3 regions of the Pseudoduganella sp. RAF19 genome follow, and region 3 is predicted to be linked to each of the others. Evidence: predicted binding sites of a transcription regulator. Region 3 holds the regulator's gene; each other region holds the start of a gene.
What was found. The regulator LexA, encoded in region 3, represses DNA repair genes until DNA is damaged. The targets are predictions, from matches to a motif close to ACTGTATNNNNATACAGT.
Positions count from the first base shown of each region.

Region 1: the regulator LexA is predicted to act here: its motif matches at 1,928-1,945, upstream of AB4Z19_RS00250 (PA0069 family radical SAM protein).
Region 2: the regulator LexA is predicted to act here: its motif matches at 2,294-2,311, upstream of AB4Z19_RS19450 (DNA topoisomerase IV subunit B).

Region 1 is NZ_JBFREF010000001.1:54,725-61,559, reverse strand. It holds gene AB4Z19_RS00260 (LysR family transcriptional regulator) at 1-181, shown strand, start outside; gene AB4Z19_RS00255 (gamma-glutamylcyclotransferase) at 190-762, shown strand; gene AB4Z19_RS00250 (PA0069 family radical SAM protein) at 759-1,913, opposite strand; gene AB4Z19_RS00245 (DUF2760 domain-containing protein) at 2,066-2,644, shown strand; gene AB4Z19_RS00240 (Hsp70 family protein) at 2,641-4,482, shown strand; gene AB4Z19_RS00235 (Hsp70 family protein) at 4,479-6,835, shown strand, end outside.
Region 2 is NZ_JBFREF010000007.1:55,301-62,135, reverse strand. It holds gene kdpB (potassium-transporting ATPase subunit KdpB) at 1-162, opposite strand, end outside; gene kdpA (potassium-transporting ATPase subunit KdpA) at 179-1,984, opposite strand; gene kdpF (K(+)-transporting ATPase subunit F) at 1,984-2,073, opposite strand; gene AB4Z19_RS19455 (potassium ABC transporter ATPase) at 2,070-2,162, opposite strand; gene AB4Z19_RS19450 (DNA topoisomerase IV subunit B) at 2,388-4,385, shown strand; gene parC (DNA topoisomerase IV subunit A) at 4,467-6,815, shown strand.
Region 3 is NZ_JBFREF010000003.1:549,963-556,797, reverse strand. It holds gene AB4Z19_RS10415 (replicative DNA helicase) at 1-633, opposite strand, end outside; gene rplI (50S ribosomal protein L9) at 720-1,172, opposite strand; gene rpsR (30S ribosomal protein S18) at 1,206-1,496, opposite strand; gene priB (primosomal replication protein N) at 1,529-1,819, opposite strand; gene rpsF (30S ribosomal protein S6) at 1,840-2,220, opposite strand; gene AB4Z19_RS10390 (hypothetical protein) at 2,656-3,117, opposite strand; gene lexA (transcriptional repressor LexA) at 3,244-3,951, shown strand; gene AB4Z19_RS10380 (glutathione S-transferase family protein) at 3,951-4,574, shown strand; gene AB4Z19_RS10375 (hypothetical protein) at 4,596-5,462, opposite strand; gene AB4Z19_RS10370 (cystathionine gamma-synthase family protein) at 5,459-6,691, opposite strand; gene purF (amidophosphoribosyltransferase) at 6,691-6,835, opposite strand, start outside.

The sequences.
Region 1 (6,835 bases), on a different contig from region 3:
CCTTGGTGTGACGGCCTGCCTGCCGTACGCCGCGACCATGGTGCGCCGCTACGGACTGGAAATGCGTCCGCTCACCGAACCCGAATTGATGCGCAAGTTCTTCATTTACACCAAGGCCTCGCGCACGCCTTCGCCCGCTGCGGAACGCTTCATCAGCTTCCTCGGCGAACACGCCCTATAATGATCGCCATGACTCACGACACCAGTGCAATCAACAAAACGATGGATATGTTCGACGGCCACCATAGCGTGTGGCTGTTCGGATATGGGTCCCTGATCTACAAAGCCGACTTCCCCTTCATCGACCGCCGCCCCGCCAGCATCACCGGCTGGACGCGCCGCTTCTGGCAAGGCTCGCACGATCACCGCGGCACGCCCGAGTCGCCCGGCCGCGTGGCGACCTTGATCCCGGAAGAAGGCGCGGTCTGCCACGGTGTGGCTTACCTCGTCACGCCCGAAGAATTCGCCCATCTCGACCACCGCGAGAAAAACGGCTACCTGCGCCTGGCCATCGACATCCGTTTCGACAATGACGGCAGCGTCGAAGAAGGCCTGGTCTACATCGCCACCGCCGACAACGCCGCCTACCTCGGCGACGCCCCTGTCGAAGAAATTGCCCGCCACATCGCGGCAGCCTCCGGCCCCAGCGGCCCCAACATCGAATATCTCCTCCGCCTGGCCGAATCCCTGCGCGACATGGGCCACCACGACGAGCACGTCCACGCCATCGAAGAACACCTGGCCGCGCTGAACAAGGCTTAAAACAGATCCATCTGCCCCGCTGCTGCGGCGGCTTTGGCGCGCGGACTGAGCGCGGGAACGATCAGAGGGCGCTTGAATTGGGTGCAGTCGAGCTGGCGGAAGCGAGTGCCGCGGCCAAGCATGCCGAGGCGCTTGGTGGCTTTGGCGATGCGCTGGTCGATCAGGTCGGCCCAGATACCTTCACCGTGCATGCGGTTGCCGAAGGTCGCGTCGTAATCCTTCCCGCCGCGCATATCGCGAACGCGGTTCATCACGCGCGCCGCGCGGTCGGGGAAATGGGCCTCCAGCCATTCCTTGAACAGCGGACTCACTTCCCATGGCAGGCGCAGCACCACATAGCTCGCCATCACCGCCCCGGCATCACGCGCGGCCTTCATCACTTTCTCGATATCCGGCTCGGTCACAAACGGAATGATGGGCGCGATACTCACGCCGACGGGGATGCCCGCCTTGGCCAGCGTTTCGACGGTGCGCAGGCGGCGTGAAGGTGCGGCGGCGCGCGGCTCCAGGGTACGCGAGATCTTGCTGTCCAGCGTAGTGATGGTGATCGACGCTGCGGCCAGATTTTTGGCCGCCATCGCGCCGAGAATGTCCACATCGCGCTCGATCAAGGAAGACTTGGTAATCAGGCCCACCGGATGATCGCACTCCTGCAGCACTTCCAGCACGCGGCGCGTAATCCTGTACTGGCGCTCGCAGGGCTGATAAGCGTCCGTGTTGACGCCCAGCGCGATGGGTTCCGGAACGTAGCTCGCCTTGGCCAGCTCACTGCTCAGCAGCTCGGGCGCATTGGTCTTGGCGAACAGGCGCGTTTCGAAGTCCAGCCCCGGCGACAAGCCCAGATAGCTGTGCGAGGGACGCGCGAAACAATAAATGCAGCCGTGTTCGCAGCCACGGTAGGGATTCAGCGATACATTGAAAGGAATGTCCGGCGACTGGTTGCGCGTCAAAATCGACTTGGCCGTTTCGTCGGTGACGTGGGTGCGCCAGGCCTTGGGCTCCTCTTCCTCGCGCTCCCAGCCATCGTCATACAGCTCGCGCCCGAACACCTCATAGCGCCCCTGCAGGTTGGACACCGCCCCGCGCCCTTTTTGCGCCTTCAGCGACTGCGGCGGCAGCATGACCTGCCCCTCGAATTCTTCGTCCTGCATGAGCTGCCTCGGATACTGTATATATATCCAGTATTTTAAGCCTCACAGCGGCCAGCCGCAAGCGCGGCGGCAGACAGCCCCGCCGGAGATGTGGTCGAACTGGTATCATTCGCACTCCTCCTGGGATGTCCCCCACCTTCAAAGAGCAATAAATGAACAAACCAACAACGCTGCCCTCCTTCGGGAGCCGGATTTCCCTCGCCATCGGTGCTTTTTTCAAGATCCTTGGCGACGCCGAATTCGCTGCCCGCGTGCGCGATGACCAGGTTGGCCCCGTCGCGGCCCCTGTTCCCGCACCGGCCCCTGCGCCAGCCCCTGCTCCAGCACCAGCCGCCGCGCCACTGCGCGAAGCCACGCCGGACGCAGCCCTGCAGCTTCTCAGCCTGCTGCAACGCGAAGCGCGCCTGATCGATTTCACGCAAGAGAATCTGTCCGGCTATGCCGACGCAGACATTGGCGCCGCGGCGCGCGTGGTGCACGAAGGCTGCGCCAAAGTGCTGCGCGAGCACTTCAGCATCGAATCCGTGCGCAACGAAGCCGAAGGCAGCCGCATTACGCTGCCGGAGGGCTTCGACGCGGCCGCCGTGCGCCTGACCGGCAACGTGGTCGGCAAGGCCCCCTTCACCGGTACGCTGAGCCACCGTGGCTGGCGCGCCACCAGCGTGCATCTGCCGAAACTGGCGGAAGCACATGACGCAAAAATCCTGGCGCCGGCCGAGGTGGAACTGTGAGCGATTCCCGTTACGCCATTGGCATCGACCTTGGCACCACGCACAGCGCCCTGTCCTATGTGGACCTGGGCGGCAGCGACGGCGAGAAAACCCAGCACGGCGTGTTGCCGATTCCGCAGCTGACCGGCCCCGGCACCGTCGAAGACTTGCCGCTGCTACCGTCCTTCCTTTATCTGCCGCACGCCGATGAACTGGCGCCCGGCGATCTGCAAATGCCATGGGCCGCTCAAGCGGGCCAGGTGACGGGCGAAATGGCGCGCAGCCGCGGCGCCACCACGCCGATCCGCCTGGTGTCGAGCGCCAAGAGCTGGCTGTGCCACCCTGGCGTGGACCGCCGCGCCGCCATCCTGCCGAACGATGCGCCGGAAGAAGTGCAGCGCGTGTCGCCACTGGAAGCATCCACGCGCTACCTGCAGCACCTGCGCAGCGCCTGGGACAAGGCGCATCCGGAAGCGCCTTTCAACGAGCAGGCCATCACGGTCACGATTCCCGCATCCTTCGATCCGGCCGCGCGCGAACTGACGGCCGAAGCCGCGAAGGCCGCCGGCTACGAAGCCATGACGCTGCTGGAAGAACCACAGGCTGCCCTGTACAGCTGGATTCAGGGCAGCGATGGCCGCTGGCGCAAGGAAGTGAAGCCGGGCGACATCATCCTGGTGGTCGACGTGGGCGGCGGCACCAGCGACTTCTCGCTGATCGCCATCCTGGAACGCGACGGCAAGCTGGAACCGCACCGCGTGGCCGTGGGCGACCATATCCTGCTGGGCGGCGACAATATGGACCTGGCCCTGGCCCATCTCGTGGCGCGCAAGCTGGCCGCGAATGGCACGCAGCTGGACGCCTGGCAGCTGCGCGCCCTGACCTACGGCTGCCGCGCCGCCAAGGAAAACCTGCTGGCCAATGCCCAAGCCGAGACCTGGCCTATCGTGGTGCCAAGCCGCGGCTCGAAACTGATTGGCGGCTCGATCCGCACCGAACTGACGCGCGCTGAAGTGACCACCTTCATCACCGACGGTTTCTTCCCGCTTGTTGAGGCATCGGCGCGTCCGGCTGTGCGACCTCGCGCGGGCCTGACCCAGCTTGGCCTGCCTTACGCGCAGGACGCCGCCATCACCCGCCACCTGGCCGCCTTCCTTGGCCGCCAGGTGGGCGCAACGGCTGAACTGGAAGGCTTCACGCCAAATCCGGCCCACACCTTCCTGCATCCGAGCGCGGTGCTGTTCAACGGCGGCGTGTTCAAGTCCGAGCTGCTGTCGCAGCGCGTGATGGATACTATCAACGGTTGGCTATCCACCGAAGGCGCCGAACCGGCGCGTATGCTGGGTGGCGCCGACCTGGATCTGGCCGTAGCACGCGGCGCGGCTTACTACAGCTATGTGCGTCGCGGCGCCGGTGTGCGCATCCGTGGCGGCACGGCGCGTTCCTACTATGTGGCGGTCGAATCCTCGATGCCGGCGATTCCGGGCATGGAGCCGCCAATCCAGGCGCTGTGCGTGGCGCCGTTCGGCATGGAAGAAGGTAGCGAGTTGGAACTGCCGGGCCAGGAATTCGGTCTGGTGGTCGGCGAGCCGGTGCACTTCCGCTTCTTCGGTTCCTCCGTGCGCCGTCAGGACCAGATCGGCGATGTGCTCGATTCCTGGAGCCCCGATGAACTGATCGAGCTGAATGAAATCCAGGCCACGCTGTCGCCGGAAGGCCGTCAGTCGGGCGATGTAGTGCAGGTGCGCCTGCATGCTTATGCCAGCGAAGCGGGTACGCTCGAACTGCTGGCGGTGGCCCGCGATGGCCAGCGCTGGAAGGTGGAGTTCGACGTGCGCGGCGCCGCTGAGGGGCAATGACCTATTTAGTCGGCATCGACCTGGGCACCACGAATACGGTGCTCGCTTATGCGGCGCCTGGCGCCGCCATTGAACTCTTCCCCATCGAGCAGCTGATCGCGCCCGGCGAAGTCGCGGCGCAGACGCTGCTCCCTTCTCTGCGTTACCATCCCGCTCCAGGCGAACTTCCCGGCAGCACTGGCGCGGCCGGCGATGCCGTGATCGGCGCCCTCGCGCGCAAGCTTGGCGCTCAGGTGCCGGGCCGCCTCGTCGCCAGCGCCAAGAGCTGGCTCTCGCATCCCGACGTCGACCGCACCGCCCCCATCCTGCCGTGGGGCGCCGACGCCGATGTGCCGAAAGTCTCGCCGGTCGAGGCCAGCGCAAGCTATCTCACCCACCTGCGCCATGCCTGGAATGCGCGCTTCCCCAAGCAGCCGCTGGAACGCCAGCAGATTGTGCTGACCATTCCGGCGTCCTTCGATGAAGGCGCGCGTGCCCTCACGCTGCAAGCGGCGCGCATGGCCGGATTGTCCGTGCGCCTGCTGGAAGAGCCGCAGGCGGCCTTCTACGATTGGTTGCATCGGCATCGCGATACGCTGGCTTCCGAGCTGGCCGGCGCTAAACTCGTGCTGGTTGCCGACGTCGGCGGCGGTACCACGGACTTCAGTCTGATCAGCGTCGCACTGCGCGATGGCCAGCCGGAGCTGACGCGCATTGGCGTCGGCAACCACCTGATCCTGGGTGGCGACAATATGGACCTGGCGCTGGCACGGCTGGCCGAATCGCGGCTGCCCGGCGGCGGCGGCGCGGCCGGGACGCGCCTGTCCGCCGGCCAGCTCGCGCAGCTCACCGAGCGCGCCCGCTCCGCCAAAGAACTGCTGCTGGCGCCGGACGCGCCCGAGCAGACCACGATCACCCTGCTGGGTTCGGGCTCGCGCCTGATCGGCGGCAGCCGCAGCGCCACGCTGACGCGCACCGAGGTCGAACAGATTGTCGTCGACGGCTTCTTCCCGCGCAACGAACAGCAGGAAAGCGCCAGGCGCTCGCGCGGCGGCATCGTCGAATTCGGCCTGCCCTATGCCAGCGATCCCGCAGTGACACGCCACCTGGCCAGCTTCCTGCGCCAGCACGCGACCGCCGCCCGCGCGGCACTCGGCCTGCCGGACGATGGCAAGCTGCCCGTGCCCGACACGCTGCTGCTGAACGGCGGCGTGTTCCACGCTGAAGCGCTGGCCAGGCGACTGGCCGATACGCTGTCCAACTGGCGCGGTGCGCCGGTGCGCGTGCTACACAACGATAATCCGGACGTGGCCGTGGCGCGCGGCGGCGTGGCCTACACCTTGGGCAAGCAAGGACTGTCGCCCACCATCGGCGGCGGTTCGCCGCGCAGCTATTACCTGTTGCTGGACAGCGCCCGCGCGCCTGGCGTATCGCGCCGCGCAGTATGCATCCTGCCGCGCGGTGCCGAGACGGGCCGTGAGATCCGGCTGGAAGACCGCAGCTTCGCACTGCGCCTGGGGCGCCCGGTGCGCTTCCACATTGTCTCGACCATCGCCGACGAGCGTCAGCCGCTGGCGGGCGAACTGGCCGATTTGAGGCCGGACGATTTCGTCCAGCTGCCGGTCGTCGCCACCGTTCTGCGCGACAGCGGCAACGCGTCGGCACGCAAGGAAATTCCCGTGCAGCTGGCCGCCTCGCTCAGCGAAGTCGGCACGCTTGAAGTGCATTGCGTGTCTGCCGACGAGCAGCGCTGGCTGCTGGAATTCGACCTGCGCGCCGGCGCCGCAGATGCCGCCGACAGCGAGTCCGGCGTAGCGGACAATGAACCTGCGCTGCCGGCACGCTTTGGCGAAGCGGTCGAGAGAATCGACCGCATCTTCGGCACCCGCGCGCAGCAAGTCGACATCAAGGAAGTGCGCCAGCTGCGCAGCCAGCTTGAACACCTGCTGAGCAGCCGCGAGAAATGGGAAACGCATTTGCTGCGTGGCCTGTTCGACGCGCTGGTCGAACGCGCCAAAGGCCGCCGCCGTTCACCCGAACACGAGCGCGCGTGGCTGAATCTGAGCGGATTCTGCCTGCGTCCCGGCTTCGGTCACCCGCTGGACGAGTATCGCATCGAACAGCTGTGGGCACTGTTCGAGCAAGGCGTGCAGCACCACAAAGACACCCAAGTCGCGGCCGAATGGTGGACGCTTTGGCGCCGGGTGTCCGGAGGTCTGTCCCCAGAAGCGCAACTGCGCTTGCTGGACGATTTCGCCTTCAACTTGCAAGCCGACGCCGCCGAGCGCGGGCGCCGTCCCATCACGCTGGTCAACGGCAGCGAAGACGATATGCTGCGTCTCGGTGCATCGCTGGAACGCATCCCGTCCGCGTA
Region 2 (6,835 bases), on a different contig from region 3:
CACGAACATCACAGGGCTGCGCAGTTGAATGCGCGGGTCCAGTTTGCGGAAAGCGTCCGCGATGGCGGGGCCGACCAGACCGGAGTCGAAGAGCTTGAGGCTCTTGCCCGGCGTGGCGGAAATCTGTGCCAGGTCCGAGCCCGGCGTTTGTGCTTGCGACATGATGCTTCCCTCGCGATTATTTGCTGAATACCTGCAGATGCTCGACCACAGGGCCAAGCGCCAGCGCAGGTACGTAATTGAGCACGCCAACCAGGATCACGACGCCGATCAGCAGGCCGACAAACATTGGACCGTGCGTTGGCATGGTGCCGGAGTTGGCTTCCAGGCGCTTCTTGCCCGCCAGCGAGCCCGCGATGGCCAGGATCGGCACGATCATGGCGAAGCGGCCGAACCACATGGCGATGCCCAGCATCCAGTTATAGAAAGGCGTATTGGCGGACAAGCCGGCAAACGCGCTGCCGTTGTTATTGGCGGCCGAGCTGAAGGCGTACAGGATTTCGGAGAAACCATGCGCTCCCGGATTCGCCATGCCGGCCTTGCCCACATCGAGCATCACGGCGATCGCGGTACCGGCCAGCACCAGCGTCGGCGTGACGAGGATGGCGATGGAGGTCATCTTCATCTCATACGACTGGATTTTCTTGCCCAGATATTCCGGCGTGCGGCCAATCATCAGGCCTGCAATGAACACAGCCATGATGGCGAAGATCAGCATGCCGTACAGGCCGGAGCCCACGCCGCCGAACACCACTTCGCCCAGCTGGATCAACAGCATCGGCACCATGCCTCCCAGCGGCATGAAGGAATCGTGCATGCCGTTGACTGCGCCGCAGGACGCAGCCGTGGTCACCGCTGCAAACAGTGCCGAAGCGTTGATGCCGAAGCGGGTTTCCTTGCCTTCCATATTGCCGCCCGATTGCATGGCGGTGGTGTGCTGGTCCACACCAAGGGCTTGCAGCGCCGGGTGGGCTTGCTGCTCGGCGGCGAACACGCACAGCGTCATGACAACAAAGATCGCAGTCATCGCGGCCAGCACAGCCCAGCCCTGGCGGCGATCGCCCACCATGCGGCCGAAAGTGAAGCACAGCGCCGCAGGAATCAGGAAGATCGCCAGCATCTGCACGAAGTTGCTTAACGCGGTCGGGTTCTCATATGGATGCGCCGAGTTGGCGTTGAAGAAGCCGCCGCCGTTCGTGCCCAGCATTTTGATCGCTTCCTGCGATGCGACCGGCCCCATCGCGATGGTCTGGGTACTGGTGGTCAGGGTTTCCAGCACCGGCTGCCCCTTGGCATCCAGCACCGGCTGGCCGGCCGCGTCGTTCTTCGGCTGGCTGTAGGTGACCGCGTCCATCAGGTGCACATCCTGATAGGCGGAGAAGTTCTGGATCACACCCTGGCTCGTTAAGAACACGGCAAACACCAGCGACAGCGGCAGCAGCACATACAGGCTGGAGCGCGTTACGTCGGCCCAGAAATTGCCGATGGACCTGGCCGAGCGCGAGCTGAAACCGCGGATCAGCGCAAAGGCCACGGCAATGCCGGTCGCCGCGGAGAAGAAGTTCTGGCAAGTCAGCACCAGCATCTGGGTCAGGTAGCTCATGGTCTGCTCACCGCTGTAGCCCTGCCAGTTGGTGTTCGCCACAAAGCTCACGGCCGTATTGAAGGCCGAATCGGGGCTGACGTTCGCCATCGATTGCGGATTGAGCGGCAGCCACGCTTGCACGCGCTGCAGGCCGTAAGTGACCAGCGCGCCCAGCGTATTGAAGACCAGCAGGGCGACGGCATACGCCTTCCACCCCATGCCCTCCCCGGCTTTCACGCCGGCGACACGGTACAGCGCACGCTCAATGGGACCGAGCCAGCGCATGCCGGGCACGGCGCCGCCCTCACCCACGCGCGCCAGCAGCGCGCCGAGTGGCCAGGACACCGCCAGCAGCACGGCCAGGAAGACGATCAGCAGAATAATGGCCTGGGCGCTCATCACAGATCCTCCGCCTTCAGCAAGGCATAAACCAGATAGACCAGCAGGCCGGCGGACGCCACGGCGCCCAGCAGATAGAACGCGCTCATTGCGGGCCCCCCAGCTTGTCGCAGCCTGCGGCGAATGCCCAGGTCACGACCAGGAAGCCCACGATTGCGCCGATGAACACAACATCCATTCTTGTCCTCGCAACAGGGGTAGTTTCGATGGTTCCAGCTTATCGAGCGAGGTCTAAAGATGGTGTAAAGACTTGGAGATGTGGTGTAAACAAGGCGTAAACGCCGCATAATTATTCAAATGACAAGTGATACTGTATAAAAACACACTATCCACTTGCTACACCCCCGTCGGTTAAGGATAGAATGCGGAGCGTCCGTGTTTAACCAAAACCGCAACTCCAAGTATGGCCACTAAAAAACCAGTATCCGACTACAGCGAATCATCCATCCGCGTCCTCAAGGGCCTGGAGCCTGTCAAACAGCGCCCCGGCATGTACACGCGCACGGAAAACCCGCTGCACATCATCCAGGAAGTGATCGACAACGCCTCTGACGAGGCGCTCGGCGGCCATTGCAAAAATATTATCGTCACGCAGAATGCGGACGGCTCCATCACGGTGGAAGACGACGGCCGCGGCATCCCGGTCGGTCTGCACCCTGAAGAAAACGTGCCGACGGTGGAAATCGTCTTTACCCGCCTGCACGCAGGCGGTAAATTCGACAAAGGCTCGGGCGGCGCTTACGCCTTCTCGGGCGGCCTGCACGGCGTTGGCGTGTCGGTGACCAATGCGCTGTCCAAGCGCCTTGAGATCTCCGTCTGGCGCAAGGACGACGCGGGTAACGGCTTCCACCATCTGGCCTTCGAAAACGGCGACCTGGTCGAACCACTGAACTCGCAGCCGGCGCCGAAAGACGGCAAGAAGTCCGGTACCCGCGTGACCGCCTGGCCGGATCCGAAGTATTTCGACTCGCCGCTGATCTCGCAGGTCGAGCTGCAACGCCTGCTGCGCTCCAAGGCCGTGCTGCTGCCGGGCGTGTCGGTCACGCTGAAGAACGCCAAGAACGGCGACGAGCAGACCTGGATGTACAAGGATGGCCTGCGCGGCTACCTGAACGAACAGCTGGCCCAGACCTCGAACGGCGAAACCATCGTCCCCCTGTTCGAAGGCGAGCAGTTCGCCACGCCGGACGCTGAAGGCTTTGCCGAAGGTGAAGGCGCATCATGGGTGGTGGCATGGACCGAGGAAGGCGGCGTGGTGCGCGAGTCCTACGTCAATCTGATTCCAACGCCAAACGGCGGCACCCACGAATCCGGCCTGCGTGAAGGCCTGTTCGGTGCGATGAAGAATTTCGTCGAGCTGCACTCGCTGCTGCCGAAAGGCGTGAAGCTTCTGCCGGAAGACGTGTTCGCACGCGCTTCCTTCGTGCTGTCGGCCAAAGTGCTGGACCCGCAATTCCAGGGCCAGATCAAGGAACGCCTGAATTCGCGTGATGCGGTGCGCCTGGTGTCCACCTTCTCCAAGCCTGCGCTGGAGCTGTGGCTGAACCAGCACATCGACTACGGCAAGAAGCTGGCCGAACTGGTGATCAAGCAGGCCCAGTCCCGCCTGCGTTCCGCACAAAAGGTCGAGAAGAAGAAGTCTTCCGGCGTGGCCGTGCTGCCGGGTAAGCTGACCGATTGCGAAACCGACGACGTGACCCGCACCGAATTGTTCCTGGTCGAGGGTGACTCGGCAGGCGGTTCGGCCAAGATGGGCCGCGACAAGGAATTCCAGGCCATCCTGCCGCTGCGCGGCAAGGTGCTGAACTCCTGGGAGACGGACCGCGATCGCCTGTACGCCAATAACGAGATCCACGACATCGCCGTGGCAATCGGTGTCGATCCGCACAACTACGGCGAGTCGCCGGACCTGAGCGGCCTCCGCTACGGCAAAATCTGCATCCTCTCCGATGCGGATGTCGACGGTTCCCACATCCAGGTGCTGCTGCTTACCCTCTTCTTCCGCCACTTCCCGGCGCTGATCGAGAAGGGCCATATCTGCGTGGCGCGTCCACCACTGTATCGCGTGGATGCACCGGCGCGCGGCAAGAAGCCGATCCAGAAGCTGTATGCGCTGGATGACGGCGAACTGGTGGCGATCGAGGACAAGCTGCGCAAGGATGGTCTCAAGGATGGATCGTGGACCATCTCCCGCTTCAAAGGCCTGGGCGAAATGAATGCGGAGCAGCTGTGGGAAACCACCATGAATCCGGATACCCGCCGCCTGCTGCCGGTGTCGCTGGGCGACTTCGATCACAGCTACTCGTCTTCCCGCTTCAATATGCTGATGGGTAAAGGCGAAGCCGCCGCCCGCCGCGCCTGGATCGAGGAACATGGCAATGAGGTGGAAGCTGATATTTAAACCAACAGCGTGAAGCTGGTGGCTGCCACATCGTGGCAGCCACCCGGTTTAAGCCTCTGGTTTCAGGAAAAGACAACGACTATGACTCAAGCAAATCTCTTTGACGAACCGGCACCGGAACAGCCGGACAACAACGGCGGCGGTGGCGATAACGGCGACGGCGGCGAAACGCTGACCCTGTCCACCTTTGCTGAACGCGCCTACCTGGATTACGCCATCTCCGTGGTGAAGGGCCGCGCCCTGCCGGACGTGTGCGACGGCCAGAAGCCGGTGCAGCGCCGCATCCTGTATTCGATGAATGAACTGGGCCTGGGCCCGACCGCCAAGCCGCGCAAGTCCGCGACCGTGGTGGGTGACGTGCTGGGTAAGCTGCACCCGCACGGCGACCAGTCGGTATACGACGCGATGGTGCGCATGGCGCAGGATTTCTCGCTGCGCTATCCGCTGATCGACGGCCAGGGTAACTTCGGTTCGCGCGACGGCGACGGCGCTGCGGCAATGCGATACACCGAAGCCCGTCTGACCCCGATCTCCCGCCTGCTGCTGGACGAGATCGACCAGGGCACCGTGGACTTCATCCCCAACTACGACGGATCGTACGAGGAGCCAGCCCTGCTGCCGGCACGCTTGCCGATGGTACTGCTGAACGGCGCATCGGGAATTGCAGTGGGCCTGGCGACGGAAATCCCGTCGCACAACCTGAACGAAGTGGCGCAGGCCACGGTGGCGCTAATTCGCAATCCCAAACTGTCGCACGCTGAGCTGATGCAGCTGATCCCTGGTCCGGACTTCCCGGGTGGCGGCCAGCTGATCACGCCGCGCGCGCAGATCGACGATATGTACGCCTCGGGCCGCGGCTCGATGAAAGTGCGCGCGCGCTGGAAGATCGAAGAACTGGCGCGTGGCCAATGGCAGGCCGTGGTGTACGAACTGCCGTCCGGTACCTCTGCACAGAAAGTGCTGGAGGAGATCGAAGAGCTGACCAATCCGAAGGTCAAGATGGGCAAGAAGGCGCTGTCGCCTGAGCAGCTGACCTTGAAGCAGCTGATCCTGTCCCAGCTGGACAAGGTGCGCGACGAATCCGGCCGCGAAGCTGCCGTGCGCCTGGTGTTCGAGCCGAAGTCGAAGAACGTCGACCAGACCGAATTCATGCTGATGCTGCTGGCGCACACCTCGCTGGAAACGTCGGCTTCGATGAACCTGGTGATGATCGGCGGCGATGGCCGTCCGCGCCAGAAGGGCGTGATGGAAATCCTGCAGGAGTGGATCGATTTCCGCTTCTCCACCGTGACCCGCCGCACCCAGTTCCGCCTGAATAAAGTCGATGACCGCATCCATATCCTGGAAGGCCGCGAGACCATCCTGCTGAATATCGATGAGGTCATCCACATCATCCGTAATTCGGACGAGCCGAAAGCGGCGCTGATCGAGCGCTTCAAGCTGTCGGACCGCCAGGCCGAAGACATCCTTGAGATTCGCCTGCGCCAGTTGGCCCGCCTGGAAGCGATCAAGATCCAGCAGGAACTGGCCGAGCTGCGCAAGGAAAAACAGACGCTGCAAGACCTGCTGGACAATCCGTCCTCCATGAAGCGCCTGATCATCAAGGAAATCGAATCCGACGCCAAGACCTATGGCGACGCCCGCCGCACCGTGATCGAAGAAGCCCAGAAGGCCGTGGTCGAGCAGAAGGTGGTGGACGAGCCGGTCACCGTCATCATTTCGGAAAAAGGCTGGGTGCGCGCGCGTACCGGCATCGGCCACGATCCGGCCCAGTTCACCTTCAAGGCCGGCGATGCGCTGTACGGCGCCTTCGAGTGCCGCACGGTGGATACGCTGCTGGGCTTTGGCGACAACGGCAAGGTGTATTCCGTGCCGGTCGCCGCCCTGCCTAACGCACGTGGCGATGGCGTGCCGATCACCACGCTGGTCGATTTGTCCGGCGGTGCGCGCCTGCTGCACTACTTCGCGGGCAATGCGAATACGCAACTGCTGATGGCGTCCGACGCTGGTTATGGCTTCATTGCGAAGGCCGGCGATATGGTGTCGCGACTGAAGGGCGGTAAGGCCTTCATGACGCTGGACGAGGGCGCCAAGCCGCTGCCGCCGACCGTGGTGGCCGAGGATGCCAGCGCGGTGGCGACCATCTCCGAGAAGGCGCGCCTGCTGGTGTTCGGCATGGACGAAATGAAGGTGCTGTCCAACGGCGGACGCGGCGTGATCCTGATGGAGCTGGAAGATAAGGAGAAGCTGGTTGCCGCGCGCGCGATTACGCAGAAAGGCGTGACCGTGCTGGGCATCGGCAATGCGCAGAAGGCGAAGGAGGAACGTATGGGTCCGACTGTGCTGGAGCCGCACTTCGGCAAGCGCGCCCGCAAGGGCAAGGCGATGCCGACCCGTATCAAGCCTACGGGGCTGCTGCCGAACACCTGAACCTTGAAAGCTGGTGGCAG
Region 3 (6,835 bases):
CATGCGGTCCAGATCGATCCAGCCGGTTGGCACACCCGTCACTTCCGAGGTCGTGTCGCGCGAATACAGTTCATCGATACGCTCGACCACCTGGGTCAGCAGGGGCTGCACCGGCAGCCAGCCGGCCGCACCACGCGAGCCCTGTTCGGCAATTGCGAAGATCTTCGCTTCGGCCTCGTCCAGGATCTGCTTCACTTCCGCGCCTTGCGGATTGAAGGCCTTGCCCGACACTTCGTCGGCCACGGTAATCAGCTTGCGCAGCACGCCGCGGTCGCGCACGATCTCGGCGTAACGGCGGATGTTGGCGGCGGACGGCGTGTTCTGCGCCATCGCGTTCAGGTAGGCCATGCCGCCTACCTCCTCGGCCTTGCCCAGCATCTGCAGGGCTTCTGCCACGGTCACCACGTCGGCCGGCTTGCCCGAGTTAATCAGGCGAACCATCTGTTCGAAGATGATGCGGTGATCGTAGCGGTAAAAATCTTCCGAACGCATCAAGTCCGCAATACGGTCCCATGCCGCGTTATCACGCAGCAGGCCGCCGATGACAGATTGCTCTGCCTCGATGGAGTGCGGCGGGATTCGGAGGGCATCGACTTGCGGGTCGGCGGATGGAGCGGGATTCATGGCGCGCATTATACCTGCTTCGAGGATGATCAAACTTACTGGCAATAAAAAAGCCGGGCGCTGCCGCCCGGCTTTTCTATTTGTACAACAATTACTTAGGCAGCTTCGCCAACCACGGCAACGGTTACTTCCGCCAGCACGTCGGTGTGCAGGGAAACAGCAACCGGGAATTCGCCAACGGTCTTCAGCGGGCCGGTCGGCAGGCGCACGGCAGCTTTTTCCACGGCGAAGCCAGCTTTGGTCAGGGCTTCAGCGATGTCGAAGTTGGTCACGGAACCGAACAGACGGCCGTCCACGCCAGCTTTCTGAGCCACGGTCACGGTCATGCCGTTCAGCTTTTCGCCTTGTGCCTGGGCAGCAGCCAGCTTGGCAGCAGCAGCTTTTTCCAGTTCAGCGCGCTTGGCTTCGAATTCAGCCACAGCAGCGGTGGTCGCACGGCGAGCCAGCTTTTGCGGGATCAGGAAGTTACGTGCGTAACCGTCCTTGACCTTTACCACGTCGCCCAGGTTGCCGACGTTAACAACTTTTTCCAACAGAATGATTTGCATAGTGTTCTCCAGGATCTCTGATCTGATCGCTAATTAAGCGTGGTGCAGATCGGTGTATGGCAGCAGGGCCAGGTAGCGGGCGCGCTTGATAGCGGTGTCAACTTGACGCTGGTAGTGCGCCTTGGTGCCGGTCAGGCGTGCTGGCATGATCTTGCCGTTTTCCTGGATGAAGTCTTTCAGGGTGTCTACATCTTTGTAGTCCACTTGCTCAACGCCAGCGGCGGTGAAGCGGCAGAACTTCTTGCGCTTGAACAGAGGGTTTTGCTGCTTGCGCTTTTCTTTCAGCTTGAGCTTGTTTTTGTCGAACTTTTTACCGAATGCCATTTTAGGCTCCTGTATCTAAAAATTGCACCGTCTCAGACGGTACGAAAATCAATGATGTGAAATACCAGGGTTCTGCTATTGCGGTTTTTCTTGGCCAGGAATCCGGTGAACTCATAGATGCCGCCGAGGGTCGCTTCACTGAACCGTTTGCTGATATCGCCTGCCGCAACGGCGGGGATCTCAAACTCGGCCAGTCTGGCGATGCCTGCCTCCATCTGTTGCGAACTGTGCTGCAATACTGCATTCACAATCGGCAGACCGGCCGGGGTGTAGCGGACGCTGTCCCGTTCGGTGATGAGGGCAATGACTCGTAGCTGGTTCAGACCTTCTTCCTGATCAGGACTTAGGCCGCTGCAGGAGCTGCTGGTGCTTCGGCGCGATGGCTCTTGGCCGCGTCTTCACGCTGAACCGACTTCATCATTGGCGAAGGAGCGGTTTCCGCTTTCTTCATCTTGACGGTCAGGTGACGCAGCACGGCATCATTGAATTTGAATGCGGTTTCCAGTTCGACCAGAGTCTCGTTGTCGCACTCGATGTTCATGCAGATGTAGTGTGCCTTGGCCAGCTTCTGGATCGAGTACGCCATTTGACGGCGGCCCCAATCTTCCACGCGGTGCACGTTACCGCCGCGCGAGGTCACGCTGGTCTTGTAACGTTCGATCATCGCGGGCACTTGCTCGCTTTGGTCCGGATGGACGATAAATACGATTTCGTAGTGACGCATGTAAACTCCCTTAAGGACTGTGAAAATAGCCCACCCTGGCGTCAAGACAGGTGTGGGAAGAGGTAAGCCCGCAAATATACCACTTTTTCCCAGCCAGCTCAAGCACCTCCCTGCTTTGCCTCAAGCCTGGCTGGCCGGCGAACAGGCATGCTGGGGCATTTTTCTTCCCTGATGTGCAGGCAGTCATCGACTGGAATGAGCAATATTGTTTTCGCGACACGAATGGAGCGCACAACAGGGAAATGATTTATACGATGTTCCAGACTGGATGAAGCCACTGCCTTCCGATCCGCATCTCAAGATCGGGGCTTGCTCCGCGTGCGCTTCGGTGCGATTGACGATGAAACACTGGCCCTGCGCCACACCGCCACAGATCGCCAGCCACAGCAGCTCGGCATTGCGCTGGTGCAGGAAAAGACGCCGGCGTCGGCGCTGTCAGTTGCCGGGCTGCCCCTCAGGTAAGGAAGGAATTCGCACCGGCTGGCGCGAGAGGATGCCGATCACGAACGCCACGCCCGTCACAAACCAGATCAGGGACGCGACCACATCAAACGTGGTCACATGCGAAGGGAATTTGATCACGGACGGTACCAGCAGCAGGCCGCGGAGCAGGCAGACGGCGGCGATCGTGCCTTGCGCCTGCGGGACAAACGGCAACCAGCGCAGGCGGCGCGCACCAGTGCCAGCCAGTGCGTACAGGGAGCATAACAGCATCAGTCCGCCGATCACCACCGAACCAAGCGGCGCCAGCGCAGTGCCGCCGCGCGCCGAGGCGACCACGGCAGGCGGCGCCTGGAAGAACGCGTACCACTCCGCTCCCAACAGAGGTGCCAGGAAATGAATCAGTGCGCCGAACAGCGCAATACCAGCAGCGAGCAAGAAAGCATAGCGTCCCATCCCGTCCTCCGAGCATTGTCGTTTCGACATTAAGCCGAAATTTTTCTCAGGATGCAACAATTTTGCTTGCATTATGGTCCACACTGTACAAAAATACAGACTGTCTATATCCACAGCACACGTACCATGATCAAGCTCACAGCACGTCAAGAACAAATCCTCAATCTGATCAGGGACGCGATCGACAACACCGGCTTCCCGCCGACCCGCGCGGAGATCGCCGCGGAACTCGGCTTCAAGTCCGCCAACGCTGCCGAAGAACACCTGAAAGCCCTGCAGCGCAAGGGCGCCATCGAGATCACTGCCGGCACCTCGCGCGGCATCCGTCTGACCGGCAGCTTCGGCGCCGCAGCATCGGGCACCGGTGCGGCAAGCAGCGCAGCAACCAGCTCGCGCCGCGCCACCGTCCATACTGACGACGACGCCCTGCCCCAGGTACCCGCCGGCATGCTGGTTTCATTGCCGCTGATCGGCCGCGTGGCCGCAGGCTCGCCTATCCTGGCGCAGGAAAATCTGGAAACCAGCTACAACGTTGACCCCAACCTGTTCTCGTCCAAGCCCGACTTCCTGCTGAAAGTACGCGGCGAATCGATGCGCGACATCGGCATCATGGACGGCGACCTGCTGGCGGTGAAGAAGACCGACAGCGCCCGCAACGGCCAGATCGTGGTCGCGCGCATCGGCAATGAAGTGACGGTAAAGCGCTACCGCAAATCCGGCTCCACCGTCGAACTGCTGCCGGAAAACCCGGACTTCAAGGTCATCACCGTCACGCCGGAAGACGACTTCGCGCTGGAAGGCCTGGCCGTGGGCCTGATGAGGACCTGGCACTAATGATCCAGCTGTACGGGAACTGCGAGTCCGGCCACAGCTACAAGGTCAAGCTGCTACTGGAAGTGGCGGGCGTGCCGCACGAGTACCAAGAGATCGACCTGCGCCTGGCGCGGGCCGATCGCCCGGAGCCCTTCCGCAGCCTGGCCAAATACTGCGAAGTGCCCTTGCTGGTCCACGACGGCAAACCGTACGTGCAATCGAACGCCATCCTGCTGCACATGGCCGAACATCTCGGCGCATGGGGCGGCGAATCGAAGGAACGCCTGGAACGCTGCCGCGAATGGCTGTTCTGGGAAGCCAACCGCATCGGCTTCTCCATGGCCCACCTGCGCTATGGCCAGAAGTTCGACGATGCCGGTGCCTATGCAGGCACCGTGCTGCCATGGTTCCGCCGCCGCTTCGATGACGATATGGTGCGCCTGGATGAGGAACTGACGGACGGCCGCCAGTTCCTGCTGGACGATCAGCCCAGCATTGCCGACCTGTCGCTTTGCGGTTACCTGTTCTGGCCTGAACAAGCCAACGTCAGCTATCCGCCGCGCGTTGCAGCCTGGCTCGATCGCATCCGCGCCCTGCCCGGCTGGCGCCACCCGTACCAGATGCCAGGGGCCGCCCCTTGGTAGCGAAGGCGTACTAAGCGCGCCTCAGCGATCCTTGCGGCGCACTGCGACCTGGCCGCCGGCCTGGTCGATGTAGACAGCGTAATGCTGGAAGAAGTCTGCGCCGGCAATACCGTCGGCAGTGAATTGTTCGGGCAGGTCGTGCAGCAATGGCTGGAAGCTGATGCCATCGTCGCCCAGTCCCGCCTCGACGTAGTTGCAGCCGCGGCCCGGCCCAATATTCATCGGACACGTGCCGGTTTCGTCATTCTTTTCCTCTGCACGCTGGCGGCTTACAACCGAAATTGTGGACGCCGAATCCAGCACCAGCCGGTAGCTGGTGCGCGGGTTCACGAAGCGCACCACCAGTCCTTCCTTGCTCGCTTCGTAAGGCAGCACCTTCCATAGGCCGCCATGCTGCACTTTGGCGCCAAAGCTGAATTGGCGCGCGCTGTAGTCGTACACGAAAGCCTGCTTCGCAAACAGCGGCAGGCCGATGACGGAGAACTTGTCTTCCGGCTGCGGCAGCGGTTCGCCGAGGTGCAGGCCCCAGGGCTTGAACGCCTGGCCGCGCACTTCGCCGAAATGCACACCGTTGAGTACCAGATCGAGAATCACGAATTCGTCGGCCTCCTGCTCCTGGCCGGACAGGTCGCGCGTATGCAATTTGCGGCCGGTCAGTTTCAAGCCCGGCACCTTGGCCAGCAAGTCCGGCGTGAGATGCAGCGCCGTGTTGGAGCCGGTGTCCAGCAGGAAGGGATGGGATTTGCCCGCGATTTTGAGCGACACCACCGGACGGCCGTCCTGCAGCTCGACAGGCACGGTGACGGTGCTGGCCGCGAGAGCCACATACGCCGGCAGTGCCAGCGCGGCAGACAACGCAGCAGCCGGCATCCAGCGAAGGCGCATCATGCGTCGAGCGCGGAGCGGAAATCGTCCAGCAGGTCGGCCGTGTCTTCGATGCCGACCGATACACGGATCAGCGAATCGGCAATGCCCATCGATGCACGGCGCTCCGGCCCCATCTCGAAGAAGATGGTATGCGACACCGGAATCACCAGCGTGCGCGTATCGCCCAGGTTGGACGTTGCGATCGCCAGCTTCAGCTTGTTCAGGTAATCGAAGCAATCGATGCCTTCCGCCAGTTCGAAGGACAGCAGTGAACCGTAATCCTTGAACAGCTCCGAAGCGATATCGTGCTGCGGGTGCGACTTCAGGCCAGGATAGTAGACGGCGGCCACGCGGTCGTCCGCTTCCAGCATCTCGGCCAGCGCCTGCGCGTTGGTGCAGGTGCGTTCCATGCGCAACGCCAACGTCTCGGCGCCGACAGCGATATGGTGCGCCGCTTCAGGACCGAGCGAAGCGCCGAAGTCACGCAGGCCCTTGGCGCGGATCTGCACCAGGCCCCACATCGGCGCGGGGTTCTTCTTGTAGTTGTCGAAGATATTGGCGAATTTCGTCCAGTCGTAAGCGCCGGTATCGGTCAGGGCGCCACCCAGCGCGTTACCGTGTCCGCCGATGGACTTGGTCAGCGCATTCACCACCAGGCCTGCACCGACCGTCTTCGGACGGAACAGATAAGGCGAGGTCATGGTGTTGTCGACGATGTAGAGAATGCCGCGCTCGGCGCACAGCTCGCCGATGCGCTTCAGATCCGCCACTTGCGTGCGCGGATTGGCGATCGTCTCCACGAAGACGATGCGCGTTTCCGGCTTCAGGGCCGCAGCCACATTGGCCACATCGGTCGCGTCCACGAAGTCCACGCCCACGCCCTGCCCTGCGACGGTCTGCCACAGGGAGTTGGTATTCCCGAACAGGAAAGACGACGACACCACATGGTCACCGGCACGCAGCAGCGCCTGGAACACGGCGCCAATCGCGCCCATGCCCGTAGCGAAGCAGATCGTGCCTACGCCCTGCTCCATCTTGTTGACCTTATCCTCCAGCGCCGACACGGTCGGATTGCCCTGGCGGCCGTAGCGGAAGCCCGGCTCTTTGCCCTGGAAGACAGACGCCAGTTGGCGCGCGTCTGCGTAGCCGAAGGTCACCGAAGTGTGGATCGGCTTGTGCAGCGATCCGTGCTCGATGCCCTTCTGGCGGTCGTTGTGCAGGATGGTGGTGGTGAAGCCGTAGTTCTTCATTACGATTCCGTTGTCGCAGTGTTCAGGTTCAGCTGGGTGCGCGCGGCATCTTCGGCTTTGTCCGATTTCTTCGGATTGTGGCGCGACGCTTCCAGACGGTCCAGGTACTCAGGCGACACGTCGCCGGTGATGTACTTGCCGTCG